DNA from 2 places in the Oerskovia jenensis genome. Region 1 is predicted to be linked to the other one. Evidence: predicted binding sites of a transcription regulator. Region 1 holds the regulator's gene; the other holds the start of a gene.
The links. Region 1 encodes HrcA, which represses chaperone genes, less so after heat shock. Its sites were predicted from a motif close to TTNGCACTCGNNNNNNNCGAGTGCNAA; they were not measured.

Region 1 (13,711 bases):
AACGTCACGGTGTTCGCGTCGATCGCGTCGACGTAGCGCTTCTGCCCCACGGTCTTGGGCCGGATGGTCCGGCCGCGGCTCGAGAGGATGTTGAGCGTCAGGACCTCGGCCGGGCGCGACGCGGTCGCGGCGGTCAGCATCGCCACGGACCGCGTCACGACGTCGGGCGTGAGGCGTGTACCGGACTCGACGACCTCGACGAGCTCGTCGAGCAGGCGCGAGGCCAGCGCGACGTCGCCCACCGGGCCGGTCACCGCGATCTCGTTGCCGCGCGCGTGGACGTCGATCGTGGGAAACCCCACCTCGATCGCCCGCAGGACCGCGTCGCCGCTGCCCAGCAGGTCGACCATGGGCACGTGGGCCGGGACCACGATGCGGTGCTCGACCCGAGCCCCGGAGGGGTGGGCCGCCGCACCGCCGGTCCCGTTCGTCCGCGCGGCGCGGGTACGGTCCTGGTCTCGAGAGGTGCCCGCGGGGCCGTGCGACGTCGGGCCGTTCGGTGAGGGCGGTGTCGAAGATGGCATGAGCCGGCTTGCGCCGAGGCACTCCTTCTGCAGGTCTGGGTGGTTCGTGGTGCATCCATGATATCGAGCGCGACCCGCCGGGTCAGGGCGAATACCGGCGGCCCCCGGCGGCTCGGGGCTCGGGCGCACGACGCCCGGCGCTCAGGCCGGGTTCCACCCCAGCGCGGCACCGCCGATGACGTGACCGTGGACGTGGAACACGCTCTGCCCGGCGCGCGGCCCCGAGTTGAAGATGAGCCGGAACTGACCGTCGGCCTGCTCGCTCGCGATCTCGTCGGCCAGGGCCACGACCGCCGCGAGGAGATCCGGGTCCGCGGCGGCGAGCTGCGCGATGTCGCCGTGGTGCGCGCGCGGCACCACGAGCACGTGGAGCGGGGCCTGCGGGTTGATGTCCTTGAACGCCACGGCCTGGTCCGTGGTCGCCACGATCGTCGCAGGGATCTCCCCGGCCACGATCTTGCAGAACAGGCAGTCGGGGTCGTTCGGGCGAGCGGTGTCGTTGCTGGTCATGACGGCAGGCTACCCCCGGCTCACCGACACGGCCCGGGCGACGGGACCTGCGCCGGCACCGTGCACCAGGTCATCGCTCGTCGTCCGCCCCGCCCCATCGGCCGAGCCGTTGGACGAGCATCGCGATCGCGACGGGGCCCGCGGTCGAGGTCCGCAGCACGTGGGGGCCCAGTCGCGCGGTACGCGCCCCGGCCTCGGTCAGCGCCTCGACCTCCCGCTCGGAGATCCCTCCCTCGGGCCCGACGACGACGAGCACCTCGGGTGCCCGGCCTGCCGCGGCCGTGTCCTGGGTCGCAGGGACGGGGAGGGACACCTCGGCGAGCGGGACGAGCGCCTCCTCGTGCAGCACGATCACCGCACCGCCGGCGCCGACGATCTGGCGCGTGCGCTCGACGAGCGATCGCGTGTCGATCGCGAGGTCGACGCGGGGAAGGCGGGCCCGGCGGGCCTGCTTGGTCGCGGCCCGCACGGTCGCGAGCCAGCGGGCACGCGACTTGGCCGCACGGTCGCCGCGCCACACCACGATCGAGCGCTCGGCCTGCCACGGGACCACGGCGTCGGCGCCGACCTCGGTCGCGGCCTCGATCGCCATCTCGTCGCGGTCCCCCTTGGCGAGGGCCTGGACGAGCGTCACGACGACGTCGGGCGCCGGTTCCTGGACGACCTCGCGGACGCGCAGGCTCACCCCGGAGGGCTCGACCCCCTCGATGGTGCACCGCAGCCGGAGCCCCTCGCCGTCGACGACGTCGACCGACTCACCGACCCCGCGCCGCTGGACGACGCCCGCGTGGCGCCCCTCGGCGCCGTCGAGCACGTAGAGCGACCCCTCCGGGAAACCCGCGAGGCCGCCCGTGGGACCGTTCGCCTCCGCGAGGAAGACCGGCGCGCTCACGCTCAGCGCCCCGAGAGCTTGTCGCGCAGGCGGGAGAAGACTCCCGGGTGCGCGGCCGACAGGCGCGGGTCCGGGCGCTCCTCGCCGCGAGCCTTGGCGAGCGAGCGCAGCAGCTCCTCCTGCGCCTCGTCGAGACCCGTGGGGACCTGGACCTCGACGTGCACGTTGAGGTCGCCGCGACCACCGGTGTGCAGGTGGCCGACCCCGAGGTTCTTGAGGGTCACGATCTGACCGGGCTGGGTCCCGGGACGCAGGTCGATCTCCTGCGGGCCGTCGAGCGTCTCGAGCTCGAGCACGGTGCCGAGGGCCGCGGCCGTCATGGGCACCTGCAGGGTGCAGTGCAGGTCGTCGCCGCGGCGCACGAAGATCTCGTGGTTGCGCTCACGGATCTCGACGTAGAGGTCGCCCGCGGGGCCGCCGGCGGGGCCGACCTCGCCCTGCGACGTGAGCTTGATGCGCGTGCCCGTGTCGACCCCTGCGGGGACGTTGACGGTCAGGGTGCGGCGGCTGCGCACGCGACCCTCGCCCGCGCACTCGGCGCAGGGCTCGGGGATCACGGTGCCGAAGCCCTGGCACGCGGCGCACGGCGCGGTCGTCATGACCTGGCCGAGGAAGGAGCGCGCCACGCGCTGGACCGTGCCGCGACCGTTGCACACGTCACAGGTGCGCGGCGAGGTCCCGGGGCGACAGCACGAGCCCGAGCACGTGCCGCAGATCACCGCGGTGTCGACCTGGAGCTCGCGGCGTGCCCCGAAGGTCGCCTCCGAGAGGTCGATGTCGAGACGCACCAGGGCGTCCTGGCCGCGGCGTGCGCGCGGGATGGGCCCGGACTGCGCCTGACCTCCCCCGAAGAACGTCTCGAAGATGTCCTGGAAGCCGAACCCGCCGCCCATGCCACCACCGGCGGCCGACGGGTCCGAGCCGAGGTCGTACTGCTGGCGCTTGTCCGGGCTGGACAGCACCTCGTAGGCGCGGGACACGTCCTTGAACTTGTCCTCCGCGGCCTCGCCCGCGACGTCAGGGTGCAGCTCACGGGCCAGCTTGCGGTAGGCCTTCTTGATCTGGTCCTGGCTCGCGTCCCGGGGCACACCCAGGATCTCGTAGTAGTCGCTCACAGGTCACTCTCTACTAGCGCACACCGATCGAGGATCGGCGACTTCCGACAACACCGTGCGGTGACGGCCAGGGCCCGAGGACCCGGCGCGGCGCCCGCCGGCGCAAGAACAGAACTCAGGTGGTCAGGACGCGCGACAGGTACCGCGCGACAGCGCGGACCGAGGCGATCGTCCCGGGATAGTCCATGCGGGTCGGTCCGATCGAGCCGATCAGCGCGACCGAGTCCCCCTCGTTACCGTATCCGCTCGTCACGACCGAGGTCTCCACCAGCCCCTCGAGCTGCGTCTCGTGACCGATCCGCACGCTCACCCCCGACTCCGCGGCCATCTCGGTCAACAACCCGAGCAGCACGACTTGTTCCTCGAGCGCCTCGAGGACGGGGCGGAGCGCGTGCTCGAACCTCATGCCGACGCGGGCCAGGTTCGCGGTACCGGCGAGCACGATGCGTTCCTCGGACTCCTCGGACAGCGTCTCCTCGACGAGCTGCGCGAGCGAGCGAGCGAGGTCCTGGTGCTCGGGGCGGAACTGCTCGGCGACCTCGGTGAAGCCCTGCCCGAGCTCCGCGAGCCGCTTGCCGGCCGCGACGGCGTTGAGCCGAGAGCGCAGCTCGGCGAGCGTGGCCTCGTCCGGAGCGGCCGCGACCTCGAGGGTGCGCTGCTCCACCCGCCCCGTGTCCGTGATGATGACCACGAGCAGGCGGCGGTCACCGATCGGCACGAGCTCGAGATGCCGCAGGCCCGACCGGCGCAACGACGGGTACTGCACCACGGCGACCTGGCCCGTGAGCTGGGCGAGGAGACGCCCCGCACGGGCCACGACGTCGTCGAGGTCCACGGCTTCCGACAGGAAGGTCTCGATCGCGCGGCGCTCGGGCGACGACAGCGGCTTGACCGTCGAGAGCTTGTCCACGAACAGGCGGTAGCCCTTGTCCGTGGGGATGCGCCCGGCCGACGTGTGCGGCTGGGCGATGTAGCCGTCCTCCTCGAGGGCGGCCATGTCGTTGCGGATGGTCGCCGGGGACACGCCCAGGCGGTGCCGCTCGGCCAGGACACGGGATCCCACGGGCTCCCTCGTCAGGACGTAGTCCTCGACGATCGCACGCAGCACGTCGAGCCGTCGTTCCTCGCTCATGACCACCTCCTGCCGATCGTCGCGCGTTCTCGCACTCTCCACCGTCGAGTGCTAATTCTACGCGGTCGCCGGAGGCGTGGGGCGCGACGTGCACAGGGTCCTCACGGTGTCTTCCCGAGCACGCCCCGGACGCGACCGCACCCGACGACGCGGGCCGCGCTCCGCCGTCGGGCCCCGGACGGTCGCCGGGCCTCGCGGCGCGCGCCCCCGCCGTCCCCGCCCGACGGCGGCGCTCACGTCGTGGACGCCACCTTGCCCTCCGGCGCGCCCTGCGCGTGGCGCGCACGCAGGTCCACGACCGCGACCACGAGCGAGAGCGCGACCAGGGCGACCGTGATGAGCATCGCGGAGCTCGCCGCGACGGCTCCGGTCGAGCCGCCCGCCTTGAGCGAGTAGTACGTCGAGAGGACCACCGCGATGCCCATGGCGGAGCCCACGCGCTGCCCGAGCTGGAGCATGCTGCCCGCCACGCCCGCGAGCTCGACCGGGACGCGGGCCAGGGTCAGGGTCTGGTTGGGCGAGATGACCGTCCCGCTGCCGATGCCCGTGACCATCATGGTCAGGGCGATGGCCCAGCCCGCGGCCGACGAGTCGTCGCCGGTGGCGCGGATCGCGAGGATCACGCCCACGAGCCCCACGAGCACGACGACCAGTCCCGCGACCACGAGCGGCCGGCCCCAGCGCGCGACCCCGCGACCGGCGAGCCAGGACGCCACGCCCGACGCGATCGCGAACGGCATCCCGATGAGCCCCGCGTGCAGCGGCGTGAAGTGCAGGTCGTTCTGCAGGTAGAGCGTCGCGACGAGGAAGATGCCCGTGAACCCCGCGAAGTACGTGATGCCCAGCAGCGTGCCGTTGCGGAACGACGCGAGCGACAGGACCCGCGGGTCCAGGACCGGGGCGCCCGTGGTGCGCTGGTAGCGCCGCTCCCAGAACACCGCGGCGACGATCGCGACCACGCCGAGCGCGAGCCACCACCAGCGGTCGGGGTCGTCGTCCTGGCCCGACGTCGTGACGAACGGGAGCATGACCGCGACGGTGGCGACCGCGATGAGCACGAGGCCCACGGGGTCGAGCCGGCGCGGACCGGGCTTGTGCGCCGTCACGGGCAGGAACCGGATCGCCAGGGGCAGCACGACCGCGATGATCGGGACGTTGATCCCGAAGATCCAGCGCCACCCGTTCTCCTCGCCCGCGACCTGGAGGATCAGTCCGCCCAGGAGCGGGCCCAGCGCCGTCGAGACGCCGATCGTCGCACCGAACATGCCGAACGCCTTGCCGCGCTCGTACCCGGAGAACATCTGCTGGATGAGCCCGATGACCTGCGGGTTGAGCAGGCCCGCGCTCACGCCCTGCAGGAGCCGGGCGATCGCGAGCCACTCGTCGTTCGGCGCCAGCCCCGCCGCGAGGCTCGTGAGGGCGAAACCCACGAGGCCGACGATGAACAGCGTGCGGCGCCCGCCCGCGTCGCCCAGGCGACCGGCGGGGACGAGCGCGAGCCCGAACGCCAGCGTGTAGCCCGCGACGATGAGCTGCAGCTCGGTCGGGCCCGCGTCGAGGGCCTTCTCGATCGACGGGAGCGCGACGTTGACGATCGACACGTCGAGCATCGTGATGAAGCCGACCGCGAGGCACAGCCACAGGACCCGCCAGCGCTGGGGGTCCGGCGCGACCTGACCGCTCGAAGTACTCACCGGCCAGTCGTACCACGGTGCGGGGGCCCGCACCCGGCGAGCCGGGCCTGGCGAGCGGCCGCGACGCGTCGATGTCCGCGACGACCTCGCGCGTCGCCGCGCGCCCCTTCCCGCCGTGGGGGCGGTGAGCGCCTAGGGTGACGTCGGTGAGCTTCGATCGCTACGGTTCCGACGTCCTGTCCAGCGCGACCCCCGCCCCGGTCCCCCACCGCAGGCGCCCGGTCTCCCGCCCTCAGCCCGCCGAGCGCGGCCTCGTCGTCGAGGACGTCGAGACCGGCTGGGTCGGCGCGGTCGTGCGGGTCGAGAAGTCCGGCGGCATGCACGTCGTCGTCCTCGAGGATCGCGCGCGCCGCACGCGCACCTTCCCGCTCGGAGCGGGGTTCTGGGTCGACGGCGAACCGGTCGAGCTGACCGCCCCCGTGACCTCGACGGCCCCCGCAGCCCCGACCCGCACGGCGTCGGGCTCGCGAGCGGTCGCGAACGTCCGGGCACGCGTCGCGCGCGGCAGCCGCATCTGGGTCGAGGGCAAGCACGACGCCGAGCTCGTCGAGAAGGTCTGGGGTGACGACCTGCGCATCGAGGGGGTCGTGGTCGAGCTGCTCGACGGCGTCGACAACCTCGGCGAAGCCCTCAAGGACTTCGGCCCGACGGCGGAGCGCAAGGTGGGCGTACTCGTCGACCACCTCGTTCCCGGCAGCAAGGAGACGCGCCTGGTCGCGGAGGCGCTGCGCGGCGTGCGGCCCGGCACGGTCAAGGTGCTCGGCCACCCCTACGTCGACGTGTGGCAGGCCGTGCGCCCCGAGCGGATCGGGCTCGACGTCTGGCCCGTGATCGAGCGCGGCACCGAGTGGAAGCGCGGGATCCTGCGCGAGCTCGGGTGGCCCGCGGCCGAGCAGGCCGACGTCGCGCGGGGCTGGCAGCGCATCCTCGGGACCGTGCGCACCTATGCGGACCTCGAACCGTCGCTGCTGGGGCGCGTCGAGGAGCTCATCGACTTCGTGACGGCCGACTGAGGTCTGGGCCGAGGACCGGTGCCGGGCACCGGGCGGCCGGCGCGCGCCACGGGCCGTTCCTGCGCTCGACGACCGGTCGGCGCGAGGGGCGCCCCGAGAAAGCTCCCGGGACGCCCCTCGCTCCGCGCAGGAGTGGCTACTTCACGATCTTCAGGTCCACCGGGTACGCGGTCTCCCGGCCGTTGTTGAACGCCTGGAAGTTGAGGATGCCGAACACGAGCGACGTCACCCAGACACCGAAGACGACCAGCCCGGACAGGAAGCCCGGGAGCACCCAGCTCGCGGCGAGGAGGACGATCGCCACCAGGATCTGGAAGTTGAGCGCCCTCTTGGCCTCGGTGTCCACGACGTGGCTGCGCTCGCGGAAGACGAGCCAGATCACGAGCGGCGCCAGGAACCCGAGGATGCCCCCCAGGAGGTGGGACAAGCCGGCCCACGTCCTGGTGTCGGCCGGCGAGAGCGGGTCGGCCGGCGCGGCCGGGTAGCCCTGCGGCGGGTACTGGCCCTGGAACCCTGGCTGCCCGCCCTGGTGCCCGTACGGGTTCGGCTGTCCGGGTGCACCGTTCTGGTCCGCCGGGGGCACGTACTGACCGTACTCGGGGACCTGGTCGGACGGGTTCTGGCTGTTCATGGGGGCCTCTCGACGGACGGACCGGACCGATCAGGACGGACCGGGCGCCCTCACGCTAGCCGGTCCACCGTGCCGAGAGCCAGGGCGTCCGCCCGCCGACCCGACCGGTTCACCCGCTGGTCTCGCCGCCTCGGACCCCTCGGACACGCCGACGGGCTGCGCCGCCGCCCGGGACGAGCGTGCGGCGCAGCCCGCGGTCGTGGTGCTCGAGGTCAGACGGGCTGCTCGCCCACCAGGCGACGGTAGGCGTACGCGACCGCGATGTAGGACAGCGGGAGCGTCACGAGCAGTCCGATCCCGCACAGGAGGGCTCCGACGATGTTGATGCCGAAGAGCGCGAGGAGCAGCAGGAAGACCGACCCGAAGTTCTTCGCGACCAGCGACCAGCTGGACTTGATCGCCGTGATGGCGTCCTGCTCCTTGTCGAGCGTGAAGTAGTAGACGAACGTCGAGAAGAGCAGGACGGCCAGGCCGGGCAGCACGCAGAGGAGGGTGCCCACGGCAGCCATGATGCCGACCAGGAAGGCCGCGAGGATCACGTTCACCACGTTGCCGATCCGGAAGAACGCGGCGACGTCGGGCTTGCGCCCCTGCGACTCGTCGAGCGCCCCACGGGTGAAGAAGGCGGTGATGAGGTAGCCGATGATCGCTCCGACGATCGACAGCAGGACGCTGACGAAGCTCAGCCCCAGGGCCTCGGCCATGTTGGTGTCGGTGAACCCGTCGGTCCGGTAGTCCGTGAGCTGGTCGAAACCGCCGGTGATCCAGCTGAAGACGACGTTGATGAGCACGAAGATCAGGGCGGCCAGGATCCACGGCCACGGGTTGGCCCAGAACCTCTTCCACCCGAAGCCGATCGCGTCACCGACCGAGAAGGGCGCGGCGCCCGCGTACGCGGGCTGGCCCGGAGGCGGCGGGTACGCACCGCCCGGTGGCGGGTAGGCCCCGGCGGGAGGCGGGTAGGGAGGCTGCTGGCCGCCGGCGGGGGCACCGTAGGGCTGTGCGGCCGGAGGCGGTGTCGGGGCTCCGTACGGTGGCGCGACGGGCGGTGCCACCGGTGGCGCCACGGGCGGCGTGGGCTGCGCGGGCGGTGTGGGCTGCGCGGGCGGCGTGACCGGCGGCTCCGCCGGCGGCTGGCTCGGTGGCACGGGCTCGGAGGGAGACTGCGCGCCGGCACCGGGCTCCGGCGTGCTCGCGTACGGGTTCTGCGGCGTCGGCTCGTTCTCTTCCGGCGGCGGCCCGCCTGCGGTGTTGTCGCTCATCGGGATCCCTCGGGTCGTCGGGGTGCGGCAAGCCACACTGTGGACAGACTGTGACGATCGAACATTTCACCTGTCGATACCAACGATGGGGCCGTCCGGCGATTCGCGCCACACGAGGAACGACGACCGGGGGTGAGCGACGCCACAGTCCCGTCCGTCGAGCGGGACGGCGCGGGATCAGGGCCCGCGGAGCCCGGCTGCCTGGGCGAGCCCGCCCGTGACGACCCCCGCGTAGAGCGAGGTGCCCTCCCCCGTGGGGTGCACGCCGTCGGGCCCGAGGAACGTCGGCTGGGCCGAGACCGCGCCGCTCCAGTCGGCGACCACGACGTTCCCGTGGCGCTGGGCCGCGCCGACCAGCTCCGCGTTCGTGACCGGCACCCAGGACCGGTCGGCGTACCCCGTGACGAGCACGACCGTGTGGTCGGGGCCGATCGCGGCCAGGACCTTGTCCATCATCGCGGCGTCGACCGTGCTGTTGGTGCCGAGCGAGAGGACGACGTAGGGCCGCAGGTTCCCGGCCGCTCGGACGGCGTCGACGAGGCCGACGGCGTCCTTCATCTGCCGGGCCACGGCGCCGTCGATCAGGACACCGGGGAGCGTGGCAGCCAGCGCGGGCGCGCTGGCGAGCGTGACCGAGTCGCCGATGATCGTGACCTGGTCGCCGGTCGGGGGCGCGGGTGCGGGTTCCGGGGCGACAGGGCCTGGAGCCGGCGGCGCCGGGGTCGCGACCTCAGCAGGAGCCGGGGGCGCCTCGGGTGCGGCGCCGCCCGGCTGCTGGGTCTGCGCCGCGACCTCCTGGCCCGCGCGGATCTGCGCCTCGACCGAGGAGGTCGCCGGGGCCCGCACGAACCCCGAGACCGCGAGCCCGACGACCACCACGACGCCACCGACCGTGAGCCACCCACGGGCGGGCAAGGGGTTGCGCCCCGTCGCTCCCCGGCGGAGCCACGCCACGAGCGTGCGCGCGTAGCCCAGCAGGCCGCGCCCCATGACGGGACGTTCGACGTAGCGGTAGGACAGTGCCGCGGCGCCGAACGTCACGACCGTCGCGGCGAGCGCGACCCAGGGACCGGGGCTCGCGTACAGCCCCCCGCCTCCGGCGAGCGCGGCCACCAGGACGAAGACCGGCCAGTGCCACAGGTACAGGCCGTAGGAGCGCGCACCGATCCAGCCCATCGGCCCGCGGTCGAGCTGACTGCCGAGTCGCGGCGCGTGCAGCACCAGGTTGACGACCCCGGCGGTCGCGAGCGACACGACGAACAGCCCACCCCGGTAGGTGATGCCGTCGTCCCACGGCATCCAGAGCATCGCGACGACCAGGACGATCGCACCCGCGACGCCCGCCCCCAGGACGAACAGCGTCCCCCTGCGCGTCGTCGTCCGAGGGGACTCGCGGACCAGCGTGGGGCGCCCGGTGCGCAGGTGCCAGAACGACAGGAAGGCGCCGATCATGAGCCCGAACAGGTGGGTGTCGGTACCGAAGTAGACCCGGGTCGGGTCCGTGCCGGGCGAGTAGAGGAGCGCCATCGCGACGGCGGACCCCACGGCGAGCACCCCCGCCAGGACCAGGGCCCTGCGCCGGGTGATCCGCAGCGCGAGCACGGCGAGGACCACGAGCGGCCACACCAGGTAGAACTGCTCCTCGACCGCGAGCGACCACAGGTTCGCGAAGATCTGCGGCGCCAGCCCCCCGGAGTACGTGCTCCCCTGGGCGATGTAGACCCAGTTGCTCGTGAACGTGGCGGCACCGGCCACCTGCGCCCCGATCCCCACCAGGAGATCGCCCCCGACCAGGCCCGCCGCGGCCGTGCACACCAGGACGACGAGCCCCAGGGCCGGCAGCAGCCTCCGGGCCCGCCGGACCCAGAACCGGCTCAACGACACGGCCCGCCGAGCCCGGAACTCGCGGACCAGGAGCGTCGTGATGAGAAAGCCCGAGAGCACGAAGAAGACGTCGACACCCACGTACCCGCCGGGAAGCAGGTGGGGCGCGAAGTGGAAGACCATGACCGAGAGCACGGCCAGCGCACGCAGCCCGTCGAGCCCGGCGATCCGCCGGTACCGGACCGTCGGACGGACGGGTCGGGACGGGCGGTGCCCACCGGCAGCCGGTGGGCTCTGCGGCAGGGGCCCGACGAGGGACCGGTCCGGGGAGCCGAGGTCGAGGTCGGCAGGTCGCAGTCGCTGCCACACGTCGACGCGGTCGGTCGAGGTCCCGGCTGCTCCGGCCTGCGCCCGAGCCGACTGTCCTACCGTCGTCACCCGTCAGTCAGCTCCCGTACCACCGTGTCCGCCAGCAACCGCCCCCGCAGGGTCAGCACCCCGCGGCCACGGATCGCCGCCTTGCCGTCGAGGAGGCCCGCCGCGACCATGCCGGCCACGTTGCGCCGGCCCACCTCGGTAAGGACGCTCAGGTCCAGTCCTTCTCGCAGTCGCACCCCGAGCATGACACGTTCGAGATGGGCCTCGGCGACCGTCAGGAGCTCCCGTCCGGCCGCCGGGCTGGTGCCCGCCTCGAGCAACGCCGCGTAGCGTCGCGGGTGCTTCACGTTCCACCATCGCACGCCCTCGCGACCGCCCGGCGCAGGCTGGGCCGAGTCGTCGGCCGAGTCGTCGGACACGTCCTGGAGGACCCCTGAGGGCTCGTCGACATCGGCCGAACAATCTGTACGGTTCGATGCGCCACCGATGTACGAGTGCGCTCCCGGGCCGATCCCCCACCAGTCCTCACCCCGCCAGTACGCGAGGTTGTGACGGCACACGTACGCCGGGTCCGGCCCCTCGCCCTCGGGAGAGCGCCGGGCCCAGTTGCTGACCTCGTACCACTCGAGACCGGCCGCGGTGAGCAGCTCGTCCGCGAGCTCGTACTTCTCGGCCTGGTCGTCCTCGCTCGGCAACGAGATGTCCCCACGACGAACCTGCGCGGCCATCTTGGTCCCCTGCTCCACGACGAGCGCGTATGCCGAGACGTGGTCGACCCCCGTCGCGAGCGCGGCCTCGAGGCTCGTGCGCCAGTCGTCGAGGCTCTCGCCGGGCGTCCCGTAGATCAGGTCGAGCGACACCGCGAGCCCCGCGTCGCGCGCCCAGCGCACCACGTCGGGGATACGGCGCGGGTCGTGCGTGCGCTCGAGCGTCGCGAGCACGCGCGGCACGGCCGACTGCATGCCGAACGACACCCGCGTGAAGCCCGCCGCAGCGAGCTCGGCGAGCGACTCCGGGGTCACCGAGTCGGGGTTCGCCTCGGTCGTGACCTCGGCGCCCGGGGCGAGGCCCCACGCGTCGCGCACGCCCGCGAGCATGCGTCCCAGGTCGCCGGCAGGCAGCAGGGTCGGGGTGCCGCCGCCCACGAACACGGTCGAGACCGGGCGCGAGGCCAACCCGGCGCGGTCCATGACCCGCGCCGCGAGGTCGATCTCCCGCAGGGCCGTGTCCGCGTACGACGCCTGGCTCGCACCACCGCCCAGCTCGGAGGCCGTGTACGTGTTGAAGTCGCAGTACCCGCACCGCACCGTGCAGAACGGCACGTGCAGATACACGCCGAAGTCACGACCCGCGTGGTCGTCCGACCCCGCCCCACCAGGACCCGCACCCACCCACGCGGGGAGAGCGCCGTCGTCGGGCACGGGGATGCCGTCCGGGAGAGCCGGGCTCATGCCCGTGCCCCGGACGCCGCGGAGCGCGCGGCTCCCAGGACGGGAGCCACGCGCTCACGAGAAGAGCAGCACATCACTTCTTGGACTTGTCCTTCGCGTCCTTGCCGCCGGCGCTGCCCGCGCCGTCGGAGGACAGCGCCGCGATGAACGCGTCCTTGGGGACCTCGACCGTACCGATCGTCTTCATGCGCTTCTTGCCCTCCTTCTGCTTCTCGAGCAGCTTGCGCTTACGGCTGATGTCGCCGCCGTAGCACTTGGCGAGCACGTCCTTGCGGATCGCGCGGATGGTCTCGCGGGCGATCACGCGCGCGCCCACGGCCGCCTGGATGGGGACCTCGAACTGCTGACGCGGGATGAGCTCCTTGAGCTTCTCCGTCATCATGACGCCGTACGAGTACGCCTTGTCCTTGTGCACGATCGCGCTGAAGGCGTCGACCGTCTGCCCCTGGAGCAGGATGTCGACCTTGACCAGGTCCGCCGCCTGCTCGCCCGAGAGCTCGTAGTCGAGCGACGCGTAGCCGCGCGTCTTCGACTTGAGCTGGTCGAAGAAGTCGAACACGATCTCCGCGAGCGGCAGCGTGTAGCGCAGCTCGACGCGCTCCTGCGAGAGGTGGTCCATGCCGCCCAGCACGCCGCGCTTGCCCTGGCACAGCTCCATGACCGCACCGATGAACTCGGTCGGGCACAGGATCGTGGCCTTGACGATCGGCTCGCGGATCTCGCCGATCTTGCCGCCCGGGAACTCGCTCGGGTTGGTGACCGTGACGACCGAGCGGTCCTCGAGGGTCACCTCGTAGACGACGTTCGGGGCGGTCGAGATGAGCTCGAGGTCGAACTCGCGCTCGAGGCGCTCGCGCACGATCTCCAGGTGCAGCAGGCCCAGGAAGCCCACGCGGAACCCGAAGCCGAGCGCGACCGAGGTCTCGGGCTCGTAGTTGAGCGCCGCGTCGTTGAGCTTGAGCTTGTCCAGGGCGTCACGCAGGACCGGGTAGTCCGAGCCGTCGATGGGGTACAGGCCAGAGAAGACCATGGGCTTGGGGTCGCTGTAGCCGCCGAGCGCGTCCTCCGCGGGCTTGGCCGCGTTCGTGACGGTGTCGCCGACCTTGGACTGGCGCACGTCCTTGACGCCCGTGATGAGGTAGCCGACCTCGCCCACCCCGAGCCCCTTGGTGGGGTGCGGCTCGGGCGCGCTCACGCCGATCTCGAGGAGCTCGTGCGTCGCCTTGGTCGACATCATGACGATCTTCTCGCGCGGGTTCAGGCTGCCGTCGACCACACGCACGTA
Region 2 (15,629 bases), 2.9 Mb from region 1:
CGCCGTGGCGAGGGCCCGGAACCCGTCCTGCGTGTACCAGTGGATCGTCCAGAGCCGCTCCTCGACGGTGCTCGCCCCGTCGAGGACCCGCTCGTAGCGCAGCGCGCTGCGCTGGGTCCGCGCGAGCTCGTCGCGCTCCTCGGCCACGACCCCGACCCGCAGGAGGGCGCCGTCCTCACGCGTCGTCTCACGAGAGACCCCCACGACCTCGGGGGGCGTGGGGGACGGGACGAAGAGCGGGACGAGCGCGGTCCCGTCGTCGGTCAGGTGGGAGCGGATGCCCCGCAGGGCCGCGAGCGCGGTGTCGTCGTCGGGCAGGAGACAGAACGTGGGCCCTGCGAGGTAGATCGAGCGGTACGTGTGCGGCAGGTCGAGGGACTCCATGCGCTGGTGGTGGACCGTGACGTCGAGCCCCTGGACGGCTGCGAGCGAGCGGCAGCGTTCGAGCATGTCGGCCGACGAGTCCACCCCCTCGACGTCGAGCCCCAGCGAGCGCAGGACCAGGAGCGGGTCCCCGTCGCCGCAGCCGAGCTCCAGCGCGGGCTCGCCCGAGTCGAGCACGAAGCGTGCGTAGCGCTCCGGATCCTCGTAGCCCGACTTCAGGGGAGCGTAGAGCTCGGCGACGATGCCCGTGTAGAAGTCCGCAGGATCCATGCGTCCCATGGTCTCAGCAGGGGCAACGCAATATCCGGACCGGCGCGCGGGGCGCTGCGGGACCTCCTGGACACGGGCGTGGCCGGCGACCCGAGCGGGCGCCGTGGCGACCTGCGGTGCCCGCGCCCCGCCGTCGGGCCCCGTCAGAGCGGGCGGCCCGCCCGCATCTCCGCGACGAGCGCCCGCACGACGGCGTCGAGCTCGCCGCCGTTGCGCCGCGCCACGGCCCGCTGCCGCTGGTAGGAGGCGCCCCGGCGCAGGATGAGGCGTACGTCGTCGAGCTCGGCGAGGCACCCGAGACGCGCGGCGACCGGCTCGAGCTCGACGAGCAGCTTGCTCACGGCCTCGGTCACGAGCTCCTCGTTGCCCGCACGGTCGAGGATGATGATCGCGTCCATGCCGTACCGCGCCGAGCGCCACTTGTTCTCCTGCGCGAACCAGGCCGGGATCGTGGGGAGCTCCTTGCCCTGGTCGAGCAGCGTCGACAGGTGCTCGACCAGGCAGTGGTTGAGCGCCGCGAGCGCGAGGACCTCGGTCAGGTTGGTCGCGCCGTCGCAGATGCGCGTCTCGAGCGTCCCGAAGCGTGGGGACGGCCGCAGGTCCCAGCGGACCTCGTCGAACTGGTCGATCACGCCCGTGTGCATCATGTCGCCCACGTAGCCCTCGAGCTGTTCCCACGTCTCGAACTGGAAGCCCAGTCCCGCGGTCGGGAGCTGCTGGAACATGAGCGCGCGGTTCGACGCGTAGCCCGTGTCCTTGCCGCCCCAGAAGGGCGACGACGCCGAGAGCGACTGCAGGTGCGCGAAGTAGCCGAGCATCGCGCGCGAGATCGGCAGCACCTTGGCGCGGTCCTCGATCCCGACGTGCACGTGCACGCCGTAGATGAGCATCTGCCGCCCCCACCACTGCGTGCGGTCGATGAGGGTCGCGTAGCGCTCCTTGTCCGTGACCTTCTGCTGGGCCCAGCGTGCGAAGGGGTGCGTGCCCGCGCTCATGAGCTCGACGCGCAGCGGGTCGGTCAGGACGCGGATCTCCTCGATCGCGGCCTCGAGGTCGCGGCCGGCGTCGCCGACCGTGCGGCACACGCCGCTCACGACCTCGACGGTGTTGAGGAGCAGCTCCTGGCGGATGTGCGGGTGCTGCGAGCCGTCGGCGGGCTCGACCGCGTCGAGCACGGTCTGGGCGACCTGGCGCAGGTCGCCCGAGTCCTTGTCGACGAGCGCGAGCTCCCACTCGATGCCGACGGACGAGCGTTCGGACCGGGCGAAGGGAAGGTGCACCGATCAGCCCCTTTCTCCAGGCGTGGGGGAGTCGAGCACGCTCGTGCCGTCGGGCCGGGTCAACGGCTCGACGACCAGGACCTGCTGCGATCCGCCGATCCTGGTCAGGACGACGGTCGCCTCCGCGGTGCCGCGCAGGTCGAGCTGCTTGCGGAGCTGTTCCGGCACGACGGCCGTGCCCCGCTTCTTGATGGTCAGCCGCCCGACGCCCCGCTCTCGCAGGTACGCCTTGAGCTTCTTGAGGCTGAAGGGCATGACGTCCAGGACGCGGTACCCGGTGGCAAGGTCAGCACTGTCCGCGCTGCCCACGACCGTGCGCGGCGCGGGGTGGTCGGTCGTGACGTACGCGATGGTCCGGTCGAGCAGCCGCCCGCCGAGCTCGGCGGCGGCGTGGGCCACGAGCCCGGCGCGGATGATCGCGCCGTCGGGCTCGTACAGGTAGTGCCCGACGGCGCCCACGTCCGGTACGGGCTCGTCGTCGCCCTGGTCGTGGCGCAGGGTGCGTGACGTCGTGCGCCGGTTGCCCTCGGCGTCGGTCGTGCTGCGCAGCACGAGGGCCGTGCGCCCCGGCCCGTCCGGGGCGAGGGGGCCGAACCACAGCGCGGCCTCCACGACGTCGCCGTCGACCGAGACCCACTGGGTCTCGGCGTCGGTGGGCAGGCCCGCGTGCGGGATGCCGGGCCCCACCTTGATCCCGACCGCGGGCACGACCGAGCGCAACGCCCAGACGTCGTCGAGCGGGGGAGCGTAGGAGCGCGGGTCGAAGATGCGCGTGCCCGAGCGGGTGCGCCGGGCCGGGTCGGCGAACACGCCGTCGACGCCCTCGGCGACCAGGTCGATGCTCAGGCCGTCCGTGTGGCGGACCTCGGCCTCGGGGAAGTGACGCAGGTTGACCGTCGCGATCGAGGCCGTGACCTCGTCGATGTCGGTCGCGAGGACCTGCAGCCCCGTCCCGGCGAAGGTCATGGAGTCCGCGCCGATGCCGCACGTCAGGTCGGCCACCTTGGTGACGCCGGCCGCGTGGTAGCGCTGCGCGTGGTGGGCCGCGACCACGAGCCGGGTCGCCTGCTCGAGACCGTCCTGGGTGAAGAGCATGCCGTCCGCGAACGCGTCGAACTTGAGGTGGGCCTTGGCGCGCAGGCGGGACTGGGTCAGGGCCGCCGCGGCGAGCTCGGGGTCGACGCCCTGGGCGCGCAGGCCGGTCGCGAGCACCATGGCCTGGCGCTCGTCGTAGGGCGGGAGCGCGCTCAGGAGCGACCATCCCGCCGGGCTGAGCAGCTTGGTCAGTGCCGACGCGTCCATGCGTCGATCTTTCCACGCCCGGCGCGCGTTGGCACTCGCCTTGACCGAGTGCTAATGCGGACCTAGATTGAGCGTAGGTCGTTCGCACCCTCGGGTGAGGGCGACGAGAGCGACTCCCGCCGGTCCGGCACCCGCGACGACGGACGGCAGGCTGCGCTCGACACCTACCCGTTGCAGTTCTCACAGCGAAACGGAGGTCCGACGTGTCGGTCCCCATCAAGCCGCTCGAGGACCGGATCGTCGTGAAGGCCCTCGAGGCCGAGACCACGACCGCATCCGGCCTGGTCATTCCGGACACCGCCAAGGAGAAGCCCCAGGAGGGCGAGGTCCTGGCAGTTGGTCCGGGTCGTATCGACGACAACGGCAACCGCGTCCCGTTGGACGTCGTCGTCGGCGACAAGGTCATCTACAGCAAGTACGGCGGCACCGAGGTCAAGTACGGGGGCCAGGAGTACCTGGTGCTCTCCGCGCGCGACATCCTCGCCGTGGTCGTCTCCTGATCCTCTGATCACAGGCTGACGTCCAGCAGCTCTGCTGGTGACGAAGGGCCCCGCAACCTGTCGGTTGCGGGGCCCTTCGTCCTGTCCGGTGCCGGCTGATCTCGAGGTCGGCGCGGGCGCCGGGACGTGTGGCTGCGTTGCTGCGGCGCGGGGCCGTGCGCTGCTCGCGGGCGCGAGCGGGGCTCCCGGCCTTCGCGGTGCGGACCGTCGCACGGTCCGCGGTGCGGTCGGTCAGCCGGTCTTCGCGGCGCCGGCCAGGATGGCGGCGCGCTCGTCCTCGCTGAGGCCGCCCCAGACCCCGTAGGGCTCGCGGACCTTGAGGGACTGCTCACGGCACTGCAGCATGACGGGGCACGAGGCGCAGATCGCCTTGGCGGCCTCGGCACGTCGTCGTCGGGTCGAGCCTCGCTCGCCCTCCGGGTGGAAGAAGAGGGTGTCGTCCTGGTCGCGGCACGAGCCCTGGTACTGCCATTCCCACAGTTCCATGACCGGTCCGGGGAGCCTCGAGATCTCTGTCATGCAGGACAACCTACAAGCGTTGCAGAAGTTGTTCAAGTGGCTGACGTGAGGAAGTTCGTGAACCGGTTCTTGGCGGTCTGCATCGATTTGCGTCCGAGGTGGCGCGAACCGCACTCGTTTCAGAGGTGGTTCAGCCGATTCGGGCATCACGGACTGAGACACGCCGCGTCCGAAGTGGCGAGCGACTGAACCGGTCGGCAGAATCGGGTGCATGACTTCACTCCGGTCCGCCCCGAACCCCGGCGGGCCCCGACGGAAGGCGACCGAGGCACCCGCTCTCGCCGTCGCGGCCGTCGCCAAGAGGCTGGGCGTCGCCCCGGCCACCCTCCGCACCTGGGACCGTCGCTACGGTCTCGGGCCCTCTGAGCACACCGCCGGTTCGCACCGGCGCTACACCGCCGACGACGTCGCGCGCCTCGTCATCATGCGTCGCCTGACGCTCGAAGGGGTCGCGCCCGTCGACGCCGCGCGAGCCGCCCTCGACGCCGACGAGGCCGAGCTGGCCCTCGAGAGCGAGATCGGGGACGGCGACGCGGACGACGGCGATCATGCCGACGGTGCGGACGAACCCGAGGAAGAGGGCTCCGAGCAGGAGCCCGGCGCCTCGGCCCCTCCGGCCGACAGCGCGCCCGGCGGGGTGCGGCTCCTGCGCTCGGTGCCACGATCGGCCGACGACGAGCCCGTGCGGCTCGGTGCGCCGCGCCCGACGAGCGTGTCCGACGTCGTGGACGCCGCCATCGCGTTCGACCAGAAGAAGTGCGACCAGCTCCTGCGCATCGCCCCCGGCGCCGACCCCGGGCACTGGTGGTCGACGCTCGTGGAGCCCGCGCTGCACCGCATCGCCGAGCGGACGTTCCTCGCGTCCCCGGGAGAGATGCCCGAGGTCGTGTTCTCCAACGCGACCCTGGCCGCCCTGCGCGAGTACACGCACGCGTCCGAGGAGGCGCTCGTCGCGGGAGGCGGCCCGCCGCCCAACCACCCGAGCCGCATGCGCCGGATCGTCCTGATCTTCGCCGCGCCGGGAGAGCAGGTGCCGCTCGCGGCGCACGCACTCGCCGCGGCGCTCGGCGCCCAGGGGGCCATGGCGCGCATCGTCACGGGCTCGGCCACGGCGCACCGTTCGCTCGAGCTCGTCACCATGGTCCGCCCTGCGGCCATCGCGGTGGTGACCATGCAGCCCCGGCCGGTGCTCGACGTCGTGCACACGCTCCACGAGGCCAACCCGGACCTGCCCATCTTCGTCGGGCTCGCGAACGACGAGGCCGCGGCGAGCCTGCCGTACGCCTCGACCGTCCAGCGCGTGCGCAGCTTCACGGGACTGCTCCACGAGGCGCTCGCCGTCGTGCGGTGACCTGCGCCACGCGCAGCCCGTCCGGCAGCCTGCCGGCCGTCCCCCGGCCGTCCCCCGGCCGTCACCCGGCCGTCCCCCGGCCGTCCCAGTGGCGGGACGGCCGGGAATATGCCGGAGGCCCTGAGCGTAGAATCTTGATGTGACCGACTCTCTCGCAGCCCCCGCACACGACCCCTTCGGCTTCACCGGACTGACGTACGACGACGTCCTCCTGCTCCCGAACGAGACGGACGTCATCCCGAGCGAGGTCGACACGACCGCGCGGCTGACGCGCGAGATCACCATGTCCGCACCGCTGCTCTCGGCCGCGATGGACACCGTGACCGAGTCGCGCATGGCGATCGCGATGGCCCGCCAGGGCGGGATCGGCATCATCCACCGCAACCTGTCGATCGAGGCGCAGGCCAAGGAGGTCGACCTCGTCAAGCGGTCCGAGTCCGGCATGATCACCGACCCGGTCACGGTCGGTCCCGAGGCCACGCTCGCCGAGCTCGACGCGCTGTGCGGCCAGTACCGGGTGTCCGGGCTGCCCGTCGTCGAGGCGGACGGCAAGCTCGTCGGCATCATCACGAACCGGGACCTGCGGTTCGTCAACCCCGCGGACTTCGCCGAGCGTCGCGTGTTCGAGATCATGACGCCCATGCCCCTCGTGACGGCGCCGATCGGCATCGCGCGCGACGACGCCGCCGCGCTCCTGGCCAAGCACAAGATCGAGAAGCTCCCGCTCATCGACGCCGAGGGGCGCCTGGGCGGCCTCATCACGGTCAAGGACTTCGTCAAGACCGAGCAGTACCCCGGCGCCACCAAGGACGGCGAGGGCCGTCTGCGCGTGGGGGCGGCGATCGGGTTCTTCGGTGACGCCTGGACGCGTGCGACCGCGCTCGCCGAGGCCGGCGTCGACGTCCTGGTCGCGGACACCGCGAACGGCCACGCGCGCCTCCTGCTCGACATGATCCGCAAGCTCAAGGCGGACCCGGCGTTCAAGGACGTCCAGGTCGTCGGCGGCAACGTCGCGACCCGTGCAGGCGCCCAGGCGCTGGTCGACGCCGGCGCGGACGGGGTCAAGGTCGGAGTCGGCCCCGGCTCGATCTGCACGACCCGCGTCGTCGCGGGCGTCGGCGTCCCGCAGGTGACCGCGATCTACGAGGCCTCGCTCGCGTGCCGTCCGGCCGGCGTCCCGGTCATCGGGGACGGTGGCCTCCAGTACTCGGGCGACATCGCCAAGGCGCTCGTCGCGGGCGCGGACACCGTCATGCTCGGCTCGCTCCTCGCAGGCTGCGACGAGAGCCCCGGCGACCTCGTGTTCGTCAACGGCAAGCAGTTCAAGCTCTACCGCGGCATGGGCTCGATCGGCGCCATGGCCTCGCGCGGCAAGAAGGCCTCGTACTCCAAGGACCGCTACTTCCAGGCCGACGTCGCGAGCGACGACAAGATCGTGCCCGAGGGCATCGAGGGGCAGGTGCCCTACCGCGGCCCGCTCGGTGCGGTCGCGCACCAGCTCGTCGGCGGCCTGCACCAGTCGATGTTCTACGTCGGCGCGCACACCATCCCGCAGCTCCAGGAGCGCGGCAAGTTCGTGCGCATCACGCCGGCCGGGCTCAAGGAGTCGCACCCGCACGACATCCAGATGACGGTCGAGGCCCCCAACTACACGGGGCGCTGACCGCACGGGCCTCCAGGCCGGCCCCGCGCCGCTCCACGCGGCCCGGTCCTGCCCCGGGACCCGACGAGACGGACGACAGGACGGGCGCGACCCCCACGAGGGTCGCGCCCGTCCTGTCGTCCGTCTTGTCGAGCTCAGTCGCGGAAGGTCTCGATCCGCGCGCCGAGCTCGATGAGCCGCTCCTGGAGCTGCTCGTATCCGCGCGAGATGATGTCGACGTTGCGCAGCACCGAGGTGCCCTTCGCCGCGAGCATCGCGAGCAGGATCACGACGGCGGGCCGCAGCGCGGGCGGGCAGCTCACCTCGGCGCCCGACCAGTGGGTCGGGCCCGTGATGTCGAGCCGGTGCGAGTCGAGCAGCCGGACGTCGGCGCCGAGGCGCGTGAGGTCGCTCAGGTGGATGGCCCGGCCCTCGTACACCCAGTCGTGGATGAGGGTGTGCCCGCTCGCGCACGCCGCGATGACGGCGAAGAACGGGAGGTTGTCGATGTTGAGCCCCGGGAACGGCATGGGGTGGATCTTGTCGATGGGTGCGTGCAGCTCGCTCGGGTGGACCGTGACGTCGACCAGACGGGTGCGTCCGTTGAGCGCCAGGTACTCGGGAGAGAGCGAGTAGCGCAGTCCCATCTCGGACAGGGTCGCGAGCTCGATCTCCATGAACTCGATGGGTACGCGCGCGACCGTGATCTCCGAGCCCGTGACGATCCCGGCGGTCAGGAGGCTCATGGCCTCGACCGGGTCCTCCGAGACCGCGTACTCCACGTCGGCGTCGATGTCGGTGCGACCGTGGATGCGCAGCGTCGTGGTGCCGATGCCCTCGATGCGCACGCCCAGGAGCTCGAGGTAGAAGCAGAGGTCCTGGACCATGTAGTTGGGGCTCGCGTTGCGGATCGTGGTCACGCCGTCGCGCGAGGCGGCGGCCATGATCGCGTTCTCGGTGACGGTGTCGCCACGCTCGGTGAGGACGACGCTCAGGTCGTGGGTGCCGGGGGCTGCGACGATCGCCTCGTAGTTGCCCGAGGCCGCGGTGACCGACAGCCCGAACGGGCGCAGCGCGATCATGTGGGGCTCGACGGTCCGCGTGCCCAGGTCGCAGCCGCCCGCGTAGGGGAGGGAGAACTCGTCCTGGAGACCGAGCAGGGGACCGAGGAACATGATGATCGAGCGGGTGCGGCGCGCGGCGTCGACGTCGATCGACGCGAGGTCGAGCTGCGCGGGCACGACGATCTCGAGGTCACGACCGTCGGCGGACCAGACCGCCTGGACGCCGATGCTCCGCAGGACGTCGACGATGCGGTCGACCTCCACGATGCGCGCGACGCGGCGCAGGGTGGTGCGGCCACGGTTGAGGAGCGAGGCGCAGAGCAGCGCGACGGCGCCGTTCTTCGACGAGTTGACCTCGATGCGACCGGAGAGCTCGTGGCCGCCGCTGACCCGCAGGTGGGAGTGCTTGGGAGCCCCGAACGAGATGATCTCCGAGTCGAGCGCCGCGCTGATCCGGGCGAGCATGTCGAGGCTCACGTTCTGCGAGCCCTGCTCGATCCGATGGATCGCGCTCTGGCTCGTCCCGAGGCGCTCGGCGAGCTGAGCCTGGGTGAGGCCCTTGTTCTGGCGTGCGCCGCGGATGAGTGCGGCGACCTGTGCGAGGTGCTGGGGTGCTTCGTCGACCATGGTCATGAGCCGACGGTAACTCATCGATGAGATATTGGCGCGGTGATCTTGGGGTGGCGGCCCGATTTCACGGGATCATCACGAGCGGCCCATATGTTCTATGAGGTTTCACGGGCGACGGGCCTGGGGGTGGCCCTGGTCTGTCTGCCGGTCTGTCTGTCAGTCGGAGCGGCTCACGACGGCCACGTGGTGCTGGCCCCCGCGCCGACGTATCCCTGGCCGGCGCGCCAGGTGTTGAAGTTCTCGGCCCAGGCCCGGTGAGCCGTGATCTGCTGGCGGTGCAGCGAGTCGAGGTCCTGCTCGGCGAGCTCGGGGAAGGCGCGGGTCATGGCCTCGAGCACGTCGAGCGTCGCGAGGACGTCGACGTCCGCGGTGTGCAGGTTGCCGCCGTCGGTCACGCCGTAGTGGACGCACAGGTCGCCGAGCTTGCGCTTGCCCTTGCGGAAGCGGTCGAGCGAACGGTCGAGGACGAGCGGGTCGATCACGGGCGTGACCTCGCGGCCCAGGCGCTCGCCCAGCGTCGGCAGTGCGTGGCGCGCGAGCTCGGCGTCGAGCAGCGACAGGTCGAACGCCGCGTTGAACGCGACCACGGGCACGCCGATCGCGAGGTCCGCGGCGATGATCGTCGCGATCTCCTCGAGGGCCGGTCCGGGAGCCACGCCGTGCTGGACCGCGTGCTCGGTCGAGATGCCGTGGATCGCGGCGGCCTCCGCGGGGATGGGGACGCCGGGGTCGACGAGCCAGGTCCGGACCTCGGTGCTGCGCCCCGGGACGCGCCGCACGAGCGCGGCGGTCACGATGCGGTCGTTCGTGACGTCGACCCCGGTGGTCTCGGTGTCGAAGCCCAGCAGCGGTCCGGTCGTCCAGCTCATCGTCGTGCTCCTTGCGGTCGTCCTGTGGGTGGTGGCCCGGCGGTCCTCGCCGTGCGCGACCGTCCCTGGTCTCTGCTGGTGAGCATGCCAGCGGCCACTGACAGCCCTGACAGCCCTGACAGCCCTGACAGCCCTGACAGCCCTGACGGGTGGTGCTGCTGGGACGCCATGGTCCATCGCGTGGCGCGCGAGGGCGTGCCCGTGCCCGGGGCCGGTATCCTCGTCGGGTGAGCAACGAGATCGAGATCGGTCGTGGCAAGCGCGGACGGCGCGCCTTCTCCTTCGACGACATCGCCGTGGTCCCCTCCCGGCGTACGCGTGACCCGGAGGACGTGTCGGTCGGGTGGCAGATCGACGCCTATCACTTCGACCTGCCGATCCTGGCCGCCCCCATGGACTCGGTGATGAGCCCGTCGACCGCGGTCGCCCTGGGCAACGCGGGCGGCCTGGGCGTCCTGGACCTCGAGGGGCTGTGGACGCGCTACGAGAACCCGGAGCCGATCCTCGCGGAGATCGCGACGCTCGACGCCCCGAGCGCGACGCGTCGCATGCAGGAGGTGTACGCCGAGCCCATCAAGGCCGAGCTGATCACCCAGCGCCTCAAGGAGATCCGGGAGTCCGGCGTCACGGTCGCGGGCGCCCTGTCGCCGCAGCGCACGCAGGAGTTCTACAAGACCGTCGTCGACGCCGGGGTGGACCTGTTCGTCATCCGCGGCACCACGGTCTCGGCCGAGCACGTCTCGGGCAACGCGGAGCCGCTCAACCTCAAGCGCTTCATCTACGAGCTCGACGTCCCGGTCATCGTCGGCGGCGCCTCGACCTACACCGCGGCCCTGCACCTCATGCGTACGGGTGCGGCCGGCGTCCTCGTGGGCTTCGGCGGCGGCGCGGCGCACACGACGCGTGTGAGCCTCGGCATCCACGCACCCATGGCGACGGCCGTCGCGGACGTCGCGGCGGCGCGTCGTGACTACCTGGACGAGTCGGGCGGCCGGTACGTGCACGTCATCGCCGACGGTGGCGTGGGGCGCTCGGGCGACCTGGTCAAGGCCGTCGCGTGCGGTGCGGACGCGGTGATGCTCGGCGCCGCCCTGGCGCGTGCCACCGAGGCGCCCGGCAAGGGCTGGCACTGGGGCTCCGAGGCGCACCACCCGCAGCTTCCTCGTGGCGAGCGCGTGAGCGTCGGCACCGCGGGCTCGCTCGACGAGATCCTGTTCGGCCCGGGTCGTCAGGCCGACGGCACGCTCAACCTGGTGGGCGCGCTCAAGCGCGCGATGGCCACGACGGGCTACTCGGACCTCAAGGAGTTCCAGCGCGTCGAGGTCGTCGTCTCGCCGTACCAGCCGCGCTGATGGCTCCGGGCCGCATCCGCGACGGGGTCGGGCTGACGAACGCCCTCGGCGCGGGTGCGCCCACCGGCGGCGAGCCTGGACCCGCGCAGACCGCCCCTGAGGGCGCGGTCGAGCCGGTGCGGGACGGCGCCGTCGGCCCGTTCTCCGTGGGTGGTGTCGACTTCCGGGAGATCACCGACGCCGACGTCGAGCAGGTCGTGGTCCTGTGGGAGGCGTGCGGTCTCGCCCGGCCGTGGAACGACCCCCACCTCGACGTGGCGGACGCCCGGACGGCAGGGTCCTCGACGATCCTCGTCGCGCACGCGGGTGCCCCGGACGCTCCGGCGAGCGGGGCGGGCGCCGTCGTCGCGACGGCGATGGCCGGGTTCGACGGGCACCGCGGCTGGATCTACTACGTCGCCGTGGCGCCCGAGCTGCAGGGTACGGGGCTCGGCCGCGACGCGGTGGTCGCCGCGGAGGCGTGGCTCGCGTCGCAGGGCGTGCGCAAGGTGCGCCTCATGGTGCGCACGACCAACACGCAGGTCCTGGGCTTCTACGAGGGGCTCGGGTACGTCGACGCCGAGTGCACGGTCCTCGGCCGCGACCTCCTCTGAGCCGGCGCAGGTGCCGAGACCCGAGGTCGGTCAGGCAGCAGCTCGTCGCAGCTGCCTGACCGACCTCGGGTCGGCACCCCCGGGGGGATCAGATCGTCGACCAGCCGCCGTCCGACATGAGGAGCACGCCGTTCACGTTGGCCGAGTCCTCGGAGAGCAGCCACGTGATCGAGGCCGCGAGCTGCTCGGCCGTGGCAGGTTCCGGGACGGTCGCCTGCATGATCGGACCGAGGCGCCGGGCGCCGAGCTCGGAGCGGAACGGTGCCTCGATGTTGGTCGCGACCGCGCCCGGAGCCACGGCGTTGACGCGCACGCCGGCCGGGCCGTAGAAGAGCGCGGTGCTCTTGGTCAGGCCCACGACCGCGTGCTTCGAGGTGGCGTAGGGCGTGCCCGAGGCGCCCGCGCGGATGCTGGCCTCGCTCGCGACGTTGACGATCCGGCCGTGACCGGCCTCGACCATCGCGGGCAGCACGGCGCGCATGAGCTTCATGGGTGCGGTCACGTTGATGCGCAGGACGCGCTCCCAGAGGGCGTCGTCGATCTCGGCCGTGGGGACGAACGAGTCCATGATCCCCGCGTTGTTGACGAGTCCCGTGATGCGCCCTTCGCCGGCCTCGACGATGCGCGCGATCACGGCGTCGTCGGACACGTCGCCGACGACGGTCAGGAGCGGGGCCTCGCCGCTCTCGGTGGCGAGGGTCTCGAGGCGGTCGGCGTCGAGGTCGCTCGCGATGACGCGCGCCCCCTCGGCGAGCAGCCGTGTCGCGGTGGCCTTGCCGATGCCGGAACCTGCGCCGGTGACGACGACGGTCGCGCCGGAGAATCGGTTCGGGATGGTCGACGTGCTCATGATGGGGGTCCTTCCGCCGGGTCGAGGTGCCTGGATGTGGCTCCTGGTACCTTTCTAACACTCAGTGCCATAAATATGTTTCGCGAGGAGATGTGATGTCGCAGACACCCGCACGCCGGGGCCGACCTGCCACGGTCGACCCGGCGCGCGTCGCCGCCACGGCTCTACGCCTCTTCACCGAGCGGGGCTTCGGCAACGTCACGATGGACGACGTCGCGAGCGCGTGCGGCGTCGGGCGTCGGACCCTCTTCCGACTCTTCCCGTCCAAGGCCGCGATGGTCTGGGGCGGCTCGGGGGAGGCGCGCGACGCCATCACCGAGGTGCTGGGCGCGAGCAGTCCCGCGAGCCCGGCCGAGGCCCTCGACGTGGTGCGGGTCGCCTTCGTGGCGTCCTCGACCTTCCCGGCCGCAGCGCTCGAGATCACGCGCCAGCGCCTGTCCCTCATCGCGGCCGACGACGAGCTCCTCGCCTGGGGCACGTCGAGCATCGGGACCTCGGCCGCGCTCGTCGGGGAGTTCCTGGCCCGCGCCGAAGGGCAGCTCGAACCGTCGCTGCGCGCGCAGTCGCTCGCGGCCGCATGCTCCGCGGCGAACTTCGCGGCCCTCGTCTGGTGGGCGCAGAGCGCTCCGGATCGCGACCCTGCCGAGGTCGTCGACGAGGCGCTGTCACACCTGCTCGACGGCGCGCGCACCTGGGTGGCGCAGGACCGGGAGTGACCGGGCGGGTTGGACAGGACGGCCACGCTGCCCCCGTCGCCGCGTCCTGCGCCCGGGCGAGACGTACCAAAGGGGATTGTGTGAAGGATGTTCTGCCCGGGGGTACTGCCGCGTAACCTGTCACGCATGGCAAGCGAAACATCGGACGGCAGCCAGGGCGGCAGCGCCGCCATCGACGGCCTTCTCGACCCGGAGCACCCTTCCGCCACCTACGTCCTGGAGCCCGACGTCGTCGCTCCCCTCGTGGCCCGCGTCGTCACCTCCCACACGGCGGGGGAGCACCGTTCGGTCCTGCCGTTCACCGGGGCGCCCCTCGCGTCGATCCCCCTGTCCTCGGTCGAGGACGTCGCGGTCGCTGTCGAGCGCGCGCGCCGGGCGCAGCGCTCCTGGGCGCACACCACGGTCGCCGAGCGCTCCGCGGTGCTCCTGCGCTTCCACGACCTGGTCCTGGAGCGTCAGACCGAGATCCTGGACCTGCTCCAGATGGAGACGGGCAAGTCCCGTCGTAGCGCGTTCGAGGAGGTCGGCGACATCGCCCAGGTCACGCGCCACTACGGCGTGCGGGCCGCGCACTACCTCGCCGAGCGTCGCGTGGGCGGGATGCTGCCCGTCCTGACGCGCGCGAGCGTGCACCGCCGCCCCGTCGGCGTCGTCGGAGCGATCGCCCCCTGGAACTACCCCCTCACGCTCGCCCTCGCCGAGGCCCTGCCCGCCCTGGTCGCGGGCAACGCCGTGGTGGTCAAGCCGGACCCCCAGACGACCTTGACGGCCCTCTGGGCCGCCGAGGTCCTGGAGGAGGCCGGGCTGCCCGGTGACCTCCTGCTCGTCGTGGCCGGCGGTGGGGAGATCGGCGCGGCCCTGACGGGGCTCGTCGACCACATCGCGTTCACGGGCTCGACCGCGACCGGGCGCAAGGTCGCCGCGCAGGCAGGCGAGCGGCTCATCGGCACCACGCTCGAGCTGGGCGGCAAGAACCCGCTGTACGTCGCGGCGGACGCGCACGTCCCGTCCGCGGCCCAGGGTGCCGTACGTGCGTGCTTCTCCAACAGCGGCCAGCTCTGCGTCTCGATCGAGCGGCTGATCCTGCACGAGGACATCGCCGACGAGTTCCTGGACGCGTTCGTCCCGCTCGTGCGCGAGCTCAGGCTCGGCACCGCGCTCGACTACTCGGTCGACATGGGCTCGCTCACGTCCCAGGCGCAGCTCGACCGTGTGGTCGCGCACGTCGACGACGCGCTGTCCCAGGGAGCTCGGGTGCTCGCAGGCGGGGTGCACCGTGCGGACATCGGCCCGTTCTTCTACGCGCCCACGGTGCTCGACCACGTGCCGCCCACGGCCGCGTGCTCACACGAGGAGACGTTCGGCCCGGTCGTCACGGTGACGAGGGTGCCCGACGACGCGGCCGCGATCCGCGTCATGAACGACTCGGACCTGGGGCTCAGCGCGAGCATCTGGACGCAGGACACCGCGCGCGGACGTCGCCTCGCGGCGCAGGTCGAGGCCGGCGCCGTCAACATCAACGACGGGTACGCCGCAGCGTTCGGCTCGGTCGCGGCGCCCATGGGTGGGTTCAAGTCCTCGGGGCAGGGCCGTCGGCACGGGCGCGAGGGGATCGAGGCGCTCACCGAGGCGCAGACGATCGTGGTCCAGCGCGGGGTCTCGCGCGGACTGAGCTTCGACACGCTCTACGCGCAGCCCGCCGACCGGGCCAGCCGCCTGCTCACGACGGCCTTCGGGGTCATGAAGAAGCTGCGGCTGCCGTAGCGGCCGAGAGGGAGTCCAGGACGTCCGTGACCCCGGTCTCGCGCGCGCCCAGGTGCACGGGCTCCCGGCCGGTCACGGCGTCCCACGCCGCCTTGAGCGAGGCCGGCACCTCGCGGACCCGGTACACGACCGCCTTCGCGGGCTCGACGCTCTCGGCGGACACCCCGACACCCACGGCGTCGATCCCGGCCTGCGCGCACGAGAACAGCGCGCGGGGCAGGTGGTAGTCCTGTGTGAGGACCACGGCCTCGGTGACGCCGAAGACCTCACGGGCACGCACGCACGTGTCGTGGGTGTCGAAGCCCGCGAAGTCGCGCACCACGCGATCTGCGGGCACGCCGTGCCCCACGAGCCAGTCGAGCATCGCGGTCGGCTCGTCGTAGTCCTCGCGGGAGTTGTCCCCGCTCACGAGGATCACCTCGACCGTGCCGCGCTCGTACAGCTCACGCGCGGCGTCGAGGCGCCGGGTCAGGTAGGTCGAGGGCGTGCCGTCGGGGCGCAGGCCCGCGCCGAGGACGAGCGCCACGGGGCGCGCGGGGACGT

Region 2: the regulator HrcA is predicted to act here: its motif matches at 3,265-3,291, upstream of groES (co-chaperone GroES).

Annotation. Positions count from the first base shown of each region.
Region 1 is NZ_JAFBBO010000001.1:4,266,673-4,280,383, reverse strand. It holds gene JOD49_RS19095 (PhoH family protein) at 1-350, opposite strand, end outside; gene JOD49_RS19090 (HIT domain-containing protein) at 666-1,034, opposite strand; gene JOD49_RS19085 (16S rRNA (uracil(1498)-N(3))-methyltransferase) at 1,105-1,926, opposite strand; gene dnaJ (molecular chaperone DnaJ) at 1,929-3,041, opposite strand; gene hrcA (heat-inducible transcriptional repressor HrcA) at 3,157-4,173, opposite strand; gene JOD49_RS19070 (MFS transporter) at 4,407-5,867, opposite strand; gene JOD49_RS19065 (DUF3097 domain-containing protein) at 6,014-6,880, shown strand; gene JOD49_RS19060 (DUF4870 domain-containing protein) at 7,017-7,511, opposite strand; gene JOD49_RS19055 (DUF2189 domain-containing protein) at 7,724-8,773, opposite strand; gene JOD49_RS19050 (acyltransferase family protein) at 8,951-11,035, opposite strand; gene hemW (radical SAM family heme chaperone HemW) at 11,032-12,426, opposite strand; gene lepA (translation elongation factor 4) at 12,500-13,711, opposite strand, start outside.
Region 2 is NZ_JAFBBO010000001.1:1,332,083-1,347,711, reverse strand. It holds gene JOD49_RS06005 (class I SAM-dependent methyltransferase) at 1-654, opposite strand, end outside; gene JOD49_RS06000 (glutamate--cysteine ligase) at 798-1,934, opposite strand; gene JOD49_RS05995 (class I SAM-dependent methyltransferase) at 1,938-3,236, opposite strand; gene groES (co-chaperone GroES) at 3,440-3,736, shown strand; gene JOD49_RS05985 (WhiB family transcriptional regulator) at 3,968-4,255, opposite strand; gene JOD49_RS05980 (MerR family transcriptional regulator) at 4,467-5,606, shown strand; gene guaB (IMP dehydrogenase) at 5,746-7,269, shown strand; gene JOD49_RS05970 (UDP-N-acetylglucosamine 1-carboxyvinyltransferase) at 7,404-8,939, opposite strand; gene JOD49_RS05965 (exonuclease domain-containing protein) at 9,113-9,811, opposite strand; gene JOD49_RS05960 (hypothetical protein) at 9,896-10,042, shown strand; gene JOD49_RS05955 (GuaB3 family IMP dehydrogenase-related protein) at 10,039-11,163, shown strand; gene JOD49_RS05950 (GNAT family acetyltransferase) at 11,163-11,756, shown strand; gene JOD49_RS05945 (SDR family NAD(P)-dependent oxidoreductase) at 11,845-12,606, opposite strand; gene JOD49_RS05940 (TetR family transcriptional regulator) at 12,702-13,322, shown strand; gene JOD49_RS05935 (succinic semialdehyde dehydrogenase) at 13,449-15,086, shown strand; gene JOD49_RS05930 (SanA/YdcF family protein) at 15,061-15,629, opposite strand, start outside.